One region of the Paenibacillus sp. HGF5 genome, then DNA from elsewhere that is predicted to be linked to it. Evidence: predicted binding sites of a transcription regulator. Region 1 holds the regulator's gene; each other region holds the start of a gene.
What was found. The regulator Rex, encoded in region 1, represses fermentation and respiration genes when NADH is low (regulators of the CRP and FNR family bind a similar motif). The targets are predictions, from matches to a motif close to TTGTGAAATATTTCACAA.

Region 1 (3,281 bases):
GCGTACCGATATCCTCAAGGAAAGCGGACTTGGCTCCGTACTCCGTACCCATTCGAAGCGCTTCGGAGGCCGGAATGGCCGTCGGATCCCCGCTTACTCCTTTATGGATCAGGGCAGCCAGCCGCATCTCTTCGAACATATCCAGGTTATTGTTGCTAGCAGGTCCGTCGGTTCCGAGCGACACCGTTACGCCGGCTTTCAGCAGCGCAGGTACGCGGGCGACTCCGCTGGCAAGCTTCAAATTGCTTCCGGGATTATGCGATACGGCTACTTGATGCTTGGCCAAGACTTCGATTTCTTCATCGGTCAGATGAACGGCATGCGCAAGAAGCGTAGGACGGGAGAACATGCCCAGCTTCTCCAAATGGGCAACGGGGCGAAGTCCGTAATCCTTAACATTCTGAGCCACTTCGGTTTCCGTTTCGGACATATGGGTATGCAAAGGCAGGTTCAAGTCATGGGATGCTTGAACGAATTTTTCGATGAAATCCGGCGGGCAGGTATAAGGCGCGTGCGGCGAGATCATCGTCGTAATTCTGCCGTCAGCCTTGCCATGCCAATCCTTCGCGAATGCCACCGCCTCATCCAGCTTCTGCTGCTGTACCTCGGGCGGGCATAAACCGATTACGCCGCGCGTCAGGACACCGCGCATTCCCGAGTCCTGGACAACCTTCGCGACCTGATCCATATGGTCATACATATCGACAAACGTCGTGGTTCCGCCCTTGATCATCTCCAGCACGGAGAGCGATGTGCCCCAATATACGTCGTCTGACGTGAATTTGGCTTCCATCGGCCACATTTTTTCCTGAAGCCATACCTGCAGGGCCAGATCGTCGCCATAACCGCGGAGAAGCGACATGGCGGCATGTCCATGCGTGTTCACCAATCCAGGCAGGAAGAACAGATGGGTTCCGTCGATAATCTCTGTTCCCTCTTCCACGACGGGCTCCTCTTCGCCCAGGTACGTGATCCTGTCGTTCTCAACCACCATGTATCCGCGAAGCACGGATCGGTCTTCCTCCAGTACAGCAAACGTTCCGTTCTTAACCATCCACTTCGTTGTTGTCATGTGCTGCATCCTCCTTGCCGTTATCCAAATAATAGGCCAAACTTTGCAAATCCGTTGTAAAATCAGCCGTATGAATCCGGATATGGGCTGGGGCTTTCAGGATGGTTGGCGCAAAGTTCAGAATCGCCTCGATCCCTGAGGCGATAAGCTGATTCGCTACGTTCTGCGCTTCGAAATCCGGAACGGTGATAATTCCGATTCGAATGCCGTGCTCATGAACCGTCTTCTCCAGCTCTTCCATCGGCTGTACGACCAAATTGTTAATTTTCATGCCAACTTTGGGAGAATACGAATCGAAAATCGCCACAATCTTCATATTATCCTTCAGGAATGCATTGTAATTCGATAATGCATGTCCAAGATTACCGGCCCCGACCAATGCGACATTGATCTTCTGGTCCAGCTTCAGAATCTGGCGAATCTTCTCGATCAGATAAGAAACATCATATCCGATCCCTTTCCGTCCAAAATCACCGAAATACGCCAGGTCCTTACGAATTTGAGCAGGATTGAGGTCCAGCTTCTGTCCCAGCTCCTGGGAGGAAACCGTGGAAACCTCCCTCTTCTGAAGCTCATTCAAATAGCGCAAGTATACAGGTAATCTGCGGACCACGGCTTCCGAAATTTTTTCCGATTTCATGCATGCTCCCCCTAATAATAGGCTAATAACTACATCTTTTTTTGTTGATCGTGCTTGGTTTCACTTTATTCAGCTTGGTTTCCCGCGCTTGCCTCTTCCTGCAGCCATTCCGAAATTCGGGGAACGATCCCCTCTGTCGGCATGTGCTCCATCTTCGGCCCCGGCAAGGAATATAAGAAATACTTCCCGTAATAGGATTCAATGACCCGGGTATCGTACACGATCACGATCCCTTTATCTTGTGCTGTTCTCACCAGACGCCCAAACCCCTGTTTGAAACGAATGACCGCTTGCGGAACCGAAAGCTTCATGAAGGGATTCTTCTTCTGCTGCTGCAGCAGTTCGCTCTTGGCTTCGACCAAGGGGTGATTCGGCGGCTGGAACGGCAGCCGGACGATGGCTAGACAAGTCAGCGCCTCACCCGGGATGTCTACCCCTTCCCAGAAGGAGCTGGTGCCCAGCAGCACGGAAGCGCTGTTGTCCTGAAATCTTCGGATTAACTTGGTACGGCTGGTTCCGTCCATACCTTGTCCCAATACCGTGATGTCGCTTGATGCCAGCGCTTCTTTCAGCGGCTCGTGCACCTGGCGCAGCATCCGGTACGAAGTGAACAGGACGAGCATGCGGCCATGTGTAGCGACGGCCGTATCGGCCAAAGACTTCACGAGCGTATTCACAAAGAGTGCATCCCCGACCGATCCCTTCACGCTCGGAAAATCGCGCGGCACGACAAGAAGGGCCTGTTCCCTATAATTAAACGGGGACGGGAGCTGAACCGTGTTCAGGTTCCCCGCTTCAGCCGCTTCCTGAAGACCCAGGTTCTCGATCATGAACTGAAACGATTTGTCCACCGACAAGGTCGCCGATGTCAGAATCACGCTTTGTTTCTTGTCAAAAAACAATTCCTTCAAATGAGCGCTCACGTCGACGGGCACGGCATACAGCTGCAGCGATTTGCTGCGGAAATTGCCGTTCGCCTCCATCCAGTATACCGTGCCCTCATCGTTCAGGGCCATGAAGGATCGCAGGTCTTCACGATGCGCGGCAAGGTCCTTAAACAGGCCCGAAAGGTCGGTTAACAGGCTGTCCGCGCTGTAGTCATCCAAATCTTCCTTCATTTCGGCGATCAGCTTATCGCCCTTGCGCACGACATCGCCCAGCGTCAGATGAATTTGATGCTCCAGTTCGGCCATCGAATCCCAATCCTTCGGCTTCTTAAGCGGCGACAGGCGGAGCGAGAATTGGCCGGCATCTCCCGGAGAAGCGTCTCCGCGTTCCGGAAGCAGTCCGAACAATTGATCGCTGAGCCGATCCCAGTTCTCTTTTGCGGTAATCAGGTCCGGATACAAACGGTCGATGACGGAAGACCATTCGACAGCCTTCTCGTGCGGCGAAGCTTGCAGCAGCTGGCGCAGAGCCGGGAGCTGCCCGCTTCGGCTGTCTTTGTACATGCGGGTCAAGGTATGGACCACCGAAAAATACTTCATTTGCAAGCCAAGGTGCTTGCCGGCGACATCCTCAAGATGATGCGCTTCGTCGATGACGAGGCGCTCATAGCTTGGCAGCAGC
Region 2 (3,281 bases), on a different contig from region 1:
GAACTGGGGCTTTGTGTTTATCGGCAATTTGGCGGGAGCGATCCTGCTCAGCTATCTGGTTTATGCTTCCGGCCTGTTCAAAGGGCTGCCGCCCGATCATCTCATCTTCACGGCAGCGGCCAAGAAAATGAACGATCCGTTCATGGAGCTGTTTTTTAGAGGCATATTATGTAACTGGCTTGTATGTCTGGCCCTGTGGATGGGAATTCGGGCCAAAGGAGAAACAACGAAACTGATTTTAATATGGTGGTGCCTGTTTGCCTTCATTGCGACAGGGTATGAGCATAGCGTAGCGAACATGTCGCTTCTGACGCTGGCGACGATATTGCCGGGACATCCCGAGACGGTATCCATCGGCGGCTGGATCAGCAACATGGTGCCGGTCACGCTGGGGAATATCATTGGCGGCGGGTTGTTTGTAGGCATGGCTTACTGGTTTATCTCTTCGGGAAAAGGGAACAAGCAAAAGTAGGCTATGATAGGCGGTGTTGCGTAGGAATTCCATCCTCCTAGTTCATTGTCGGATGAAGTCCAACCTGGTGAATAAACTTAAAGAAACCGTTCTTGGTTAATGGTCTGTCATTCGTCCATTTGCCAAGCAACGGTTTCTTTTTTTGTATACAAATAGGAGGGCAATAGCACAAATAAGCTGTCCTCCTCAGTCATTGAACTGAAAGGACAGCCGTGAGAATCTTGCCTTCCAAATCGTTTACCGATGTTCCACCAGGTCAATCGCACCAAGCACCATATGAGCCAGTCCGAAGCCTAGAATACCGGTTGCAGCGAATTTATACCTGCTGCAAAGCAGAGCGGCACCCGAAGCAGAAACCACGGTTCCAAGAACAGCAGGAATCAAACCTTCACGCATGCTGAGCACTCCCTTTGATTTGGTTTGGAAAGACAAGGTTTATTGTAAGCAGATGCCCGTATATTATGCACCAAAGGGGCTATAGGCGGATCAAATCCGGCAGATTTCGTTCGGACACAGCTCGCAGTGGCATATTTCCTGCAGCATCGGCAGATCTTTGATAACAATCATGCCGCCGGCATATTCGATGGCGTCCTTTTTGCGAAGGTCGCTCAGCATCCGGTTCACGCTTTCGCGGGTGGCCCCGATCATGTTCGAAAGATCGGTATGGGTAATCTTTTTGTTGATGAGAATGGTGCCATCCTCTTGATGCTGCCCGTAGGTATTGCCCAGACGAATCAGCGTCGACGTTAATGCGCCGGGCTTGCCGTACATCATGAGATCACGGAATTTGGTCTGCGTGATGCGGTGGTGTATACCCATCCACTTCATGAAATCAATCGCGAAGTCGCAATGCTGGCAGATCAACAGCTCCAGGTCCTTGTGCTCGATGACCCCGACTACGCTGTCCTCAAGCACCTCTGCCGAAAAACTGTGGTTGTTGCTGAAGAATGGATCGGCTTGCCCGACCATGTCTCCTGGATGGTACATATATAGAATAAGCTCTTTGCCTTCATCCGTCGATTTGGTTAATTTAATTCTTCCTTGTTTAACGAAGTACAGCTTGTCGGCGAAGTCGCCTTCCCAGAACAAATGCGATCCTTCAGGGAGTACCCTTTCCTTCATGGTAACCAGCAGACGGTTGCGGTTTTGTTCCGAGAAGCACTGCGTGTTCCCTAAGTTTTCGATTTCCATTACATGGTCTACAGTTTTCATGGTGGTATCCCCCAACATCCTAAAATTTGATCTGTTTAATCTTTAAATACATTATAACGTGAAAACATTCACTTGTGGGGCGGAACAAGAGGGAAATCATGGCGAATTTTCAAACATTGTGATCTCTTTCACTTGAAAGAGGGAAAAGAGCGGTATAAATCACACAGAAAAGATAAATTTTAATATTGTGAAATATTTCACATGATTTAAGAAGCGTCTGTGTTACGATCGAAGCGTAGACAGAAAGAACATGAACCATGGGAGGATGAGAGATATGGCTGTGAGCAAAGGAACAACGGTTGAAGTGAAGGGACAAACGGCAGCAGAGTACATTCAAGGTCTGATCGACAAGGCGAATCGGGCAAAAGAAAAGTTTATGAAACTCGATCAGGAGCAAGTCGACGGAATTGTGCAGGCCATGGCCATGGCCGGACTTGAGAAGCACATGCAGCTGGCGAAAATGGCGGTTGAAGAAACGGGCCGCGGCGTGTATGAAGACAAAATCATCAAAAACCTGTTTGCCACGGAGTATATCCACAACAGCATCAAGTACGACAAAACGGTAGGTATCATCGAAGACAATGCCTATGACAGCTTCCAAAAAATTGCGGAGCCGATCGGGATCATCATGGGGATCACACCGGTAACCAATCCGACCTCGACCACCATATTCAAGGCGCTGATCTCCATCAAAACAAGAAACCCGATCATCTTCGGTTTCCATCCATCCGCGCAGGCATGCAGCAGGGAAGCCGCGCTCATCCTGCGGGACGCCGCCGTGAAACAAGGCGCTCCGGCCGACTGCATCCAGTGGATCGAGGCTCCTTCCATGGATAAAACCAATACACTCATGAACCATCCTGACGTTGCCTGCATTCTGGCTACGGGCGGATCGGCGATGGTCAAAGCAGCATACAGCTGCGGCAAGCCAGCCCTCGGCGTAGGTCCCGGCAACGTGCCGTGCTTCATCGAGAAGAGCGCGGACCTCGATCAAGCGGTAAACGACTTGATTCTATCCAAGACGTTTGATAACGGCATGATCTGCGCATCCGAGCAAGCCGTCATTATCGAAGAGCCGATCTATCATACCGTGAAGAAAAAAATGATCGCCAGCGGCTGTTATTTCGTGAACAAGGAAGAGCAGGCGAAGCTGACCGCGCATGCCATGGTAGCGGATAAATGCGCCGTCAACCCTACCATCGTCGGACAGCCGGCAGCCAAGATTGCCGAGGCTTGCGGCTTTGAGGTGCCGGAAAGCACCAAGATCCTGGTCGCCGAGCTGGAGGGAGTCGGTCCCGCTTATCCGTTGTCCGCCGAGAAGCTGAGCCCGGTGTTGGCCTGCTATAAAGTGAAAGACGCGGAAGAGGGCATCACGCGCGCCGAAGAGATGGTTGCTTTTGGCGGCATGGGCCACTCGTCGGTCATCCACTCGCACAATGAGGACGTCATTCTGAAATTCTCGGATCGCATGAAGACCTGCCGCATCCTGGTCAACCAGCCTTCCTCGCAAGGCGGCATCGGGGATATCTACAACACGAACCTGCCGTCGCTGACGCTCGGCTGCGGTTCGTATGGCCGGAACTCCACGTCGTCGAAC
Region 3 (3,281 bases), on a different contig from region 1:
CCGACGAACAGGATCTCATCTCCTGCTCCAAATGCTATCTGGATTATCCGGATGGAGAATTCTCGTCGTTCCAAGTCTATCTGAAGACGCGGTCCGAAGGAATTGTTCCTTATGCGGCCAGTTACCATACCATCGATGAAGCCCGCGGCATCCGGGTGATGATGCTCCTCGATCTGACGAAGCAGCAGAAAACGCAGGAAATGCTGCAGCGGACGAATATGCTGAAATACGTCATCAAGGCACAGGAGGACGAGCGCAAGCGGATCTCGCGCGAGCTGCACGATAGCGTGGCTCAGGAGCTCTTAAGCTCGCTGGTCGACCTGCGCGTCGTTAAATATATGAATGTGGGCGAGGATGTGCTCAAGAAGCTGCACCAGACCGAGGCGTCTTTAACGAGGCTGCTGGATGATATCCGGCATTTGTCGGTTGAGCTCCGGCCCGCTTCCCTCGATGATTTGGGGCTGGAGGCTGCCTTCCGCTCCCATTTCAAATGGATCGGGAAGAATTACGGCATGCTGGTTGAATTCTCTGCCGAGTTGGCGGCGGCCCGCTATGGCAGCGAGATTGAAACGGTGGTGTACCGGGTTTGCCAGGAAGCGGTGTTAAATGCCTTGAAATATTCGGGAACGGACGAGGTACATGTCCGATTATGCGAGGAGAACGGCTGCCTTCAGTTAACCGTCCGGGACGATGGCGTCGGGTTTAACATGATCATTGACGAAGCCAAGGGAACCGGATTGGGGCTGTACGGAATGCGCGAACGCGCAGAACTCGTCGATGGCCAGTTTACTTTGGTTTCCGCTCCCGGCGAGGGGACGACGGTTCAGCTGAAGATCCCGCTTACGAGCAGCGGCAAGGCGGAGGTGAGGGGAATATGAAAATTGTGATCGCGGATGATCATGCCGTGGTCCGCAGCGGATTTTCCATGATTCTGAATTACCAAGAGGATATGGAGGTCGTCGCGACGGCGGCAGACGGCATTGAGGCATACGCCATGGTGGCCAAGCATCGGCCGCATGTGCTGTTGATGGATTTAAGCATGCCTCCCGGCGAGAGCGGATTGATTGCGACAGGCAAGATCAGCAGTGAATTTCCCGAAACGAAAATTTTGATCCTGACCATGTATGACGATGACGATTACTTGTTCCATGTTTTGAAGAACGGCGCTTCGGGTTACGTGCTCAAAAATGCGCCGGATGATGAATTGATTTCTGCCATCCGCATGGTTCATAAGGGAGGAACCTACATCCACCCCCAGATGGCCACGTCCCTGGTCCGGGAATTTATCAAGAAAGACAGCGAGAGCGCGGAGCAGGATCCGTTTAACAGCCTGTCCCAACGGGAGATTGAGATCCTGCCGCTGATCGCGAAGGGCTATGGCAACAAGGAAATCGCGGAAAAACTATTTGTATCGGTCAAAACGGTGGAAGCGCACAAGGCCAAAATCATGGAAAAGCTGAAATTGAAGAGCCGTCCGGAGTTAGTGGAATATGCGCTGAAGAAAAAACTGCTGGATTTTTAATAATGACGCATAAGCAGGGTGATTGCGGTAAGGTATAGGGAAGTTCCCCGGAGAGATTCAGGGAACTTCCCTATTCGCATTGTGAATAGGTGCACGTACAATAGGAGCTGGGGATCAATATGCCATTCATTACGCTTTGGAAAAGGTGATGGGAATGATCAAAAAGCTGCAGCTTCCGCTGCAAACAATGAATCTGGTGCTTGGTTTTATGGTATGGGTCATCATCTCCGCGCTCCTGCCGTTCATAAGAGAAGATATCGCCATTCCGGCAGACCGGCTCGCCATTCTGACGGCCATTCCGGTGGTGCTGGGCTCGGTTCTGCGGATACCACTCGGTTATTACGCCAACGTGGTCGGAGCACGAATTGTTTTTATATCCAGCTTCATCCTGCTGCTGTTTCCGGTCTATTTTATCAGCTCGGCTTCATCCTTTACGCATCTGGTCATCGGCGGCTTGTTCCTTGGGATCGGTGGGGCCGTGTTCTCGGTGGGCGTGACCTCATTGCCGAAATACTATGCAAAAGAGAAGCTGGGACTGGTCAATGGGATCTATGGGATGGGCAACATCGGTACAGCCATTACCACGTTTGCCGCACCGGTCATCGCGACGGGGATCGGATGGTCCAAAACCGTCCAGCTGTATTTGATCCTGCTGCTGATATTTGCATTATTCAATGTTTTTTTAGGCGACCGCAAAGAAATCAAGGTGAAAACACCGGTCATGGAACAGATCAAGGGTGTATATAAGAATGAAAAGCTGTGGTTTTTCTCGCTTTTTTATTTCATTACCTTCGGTTCGTTCGTAGCCTTTACGGTGTACTTGCCGAACTTCCTGGTTTCTCATTTTGAGCTGGCCAAGGTGGATGCCGGGATGCGGACGGCCGGGTTCATCATGATCGCGACTTTTTTGCGTCCCGTCGGCGGCTGGCTTGCAGACCGATTTAAACCGCTGTTCTTATTAATGGGCGTATTCCTGGGGCTGACGGCTGCGGCTATCCTGTTGGCATTCTCTCCGTCCATCGGCTTGTATACGGCCGGCTGCTTAACCATAGCCGTTGGTGCGGGTCTCGGGAACGGGGTCATTTTCAAACTCGTGCCCCTTTATTTCAATAAGCAGGCCGGCATTGTGAATGGCATCGTGTCCATGATGGGCGGCCTTGGCGGATTCTTTCCTCCGCTGATGCTTTCCTTTATCCATTCGGTTACAGGGCAGTATTCCATCGGCTTCATGGCTTTGTCGCAGGTTGCGCTTGCGAGCTTCGTCGTTGTTGTATGGATGTATTATCAGGACAAACTTGCCGTGCAATCCGAGGTGTTTAACTCCACCGGCCAAGGGATTCTGGTAACGGATCCAAGCGGAAGGATCAGTGCCGTCAATCCGGCATTCACGAAGTTAACGGGATACTCGGAGGAGGAAGTGCTCGGCAAAAATCCGAGCGTGCTGAAGTCCGGAAGGCAATCGTCGGCGTTTTATCGCGCGATGTGGTCTGAGATCATGGAGCGCGGAAGCTGGCAGGGGGAGATTTGGAACCGCAGGAAAAACGGAGAGGAATATTTGGAGCTGTTGACCATTAATGCCGTAAGGGACGAATCGGGCGACATCATTCATTATGTAGGTACCTTTAGCGATATTACATACCATTCGTCCGGCAATGCTTCGAGCGGCTGACAAGAGATGAATCGTTGTCGGTGCGAGCTGATGGATGGAGAGGGAGAGAGGCATGAAAAAGACGAGGATTGTGATTCCGCGGGAGCATGG

Region 2: adhE (bifunctional acetaldehyde-CoA/alcohol dehydrogenase) is a predicted target of Rex. The motif match lies at 1,870-1,887, and genes of this name have one in related genera.
Region 3: HMPREF9412_RS15610 (nitrate/nitrite transporter) is a predicted target of Rex. The motif match lies at 1,602-1,619, and genes of this name have one in related genera.

The regions. Positions count from the first base shown of each region.
Region 1 covers NZ_AEXS01000167.1:38,208-41,488, forward strand. The annotation lists gene HMPREF9412_RS27510 (amidohydrolase) at 1-1,072, opposite strand, end outside; gene HMPREF9412_RS27515 (redox-sensing transcriptional repressor Rex) at 1,047-1,712, opposite strand; gene dinG (ATP-dependent DNA helicase DinG) at 1,778-3,281, opposite strand, start outside.
Region 2 covers NZ_AEXS01000163.1:20,643-23,923, reverse strand. The annotation lists gene HMPREF9412_RS26995 (formate/nitrite transporter family protein) at 1-472, shown strand, start outside; gene HMPREF9412_RS26990 (hypothetical protein) at 710-868, opposite strand; gene HMPREF9412_RS26985 (Crp/Fnr family transcriptional regulator) at 959-1,684, opposite strand; gene adhE (bifunctional acetaldehyde-CoA/alcohol dehydrogenase) at 1,959-3,281, shown strand, end outside.
Region 3 covers NZ_AEXS01000097.1:42,839-46,119, reverse strand. The annotation lists gene HMPREF9412_RS15620 (sensor histidine kinase) at 1-878, shown strand, start outside; gene HMPREF9412_RS15615 (response regulator transcription factor) at 875-1,522, shown strand; gene HMPREF9412_RS15610 (nitrate/nitrite transporter) at 1,677-3,191, shown strand; gene HMPREF9412_RS15605 (YwiC-like family protein) at 3,244-3,281, shown strand, end outside.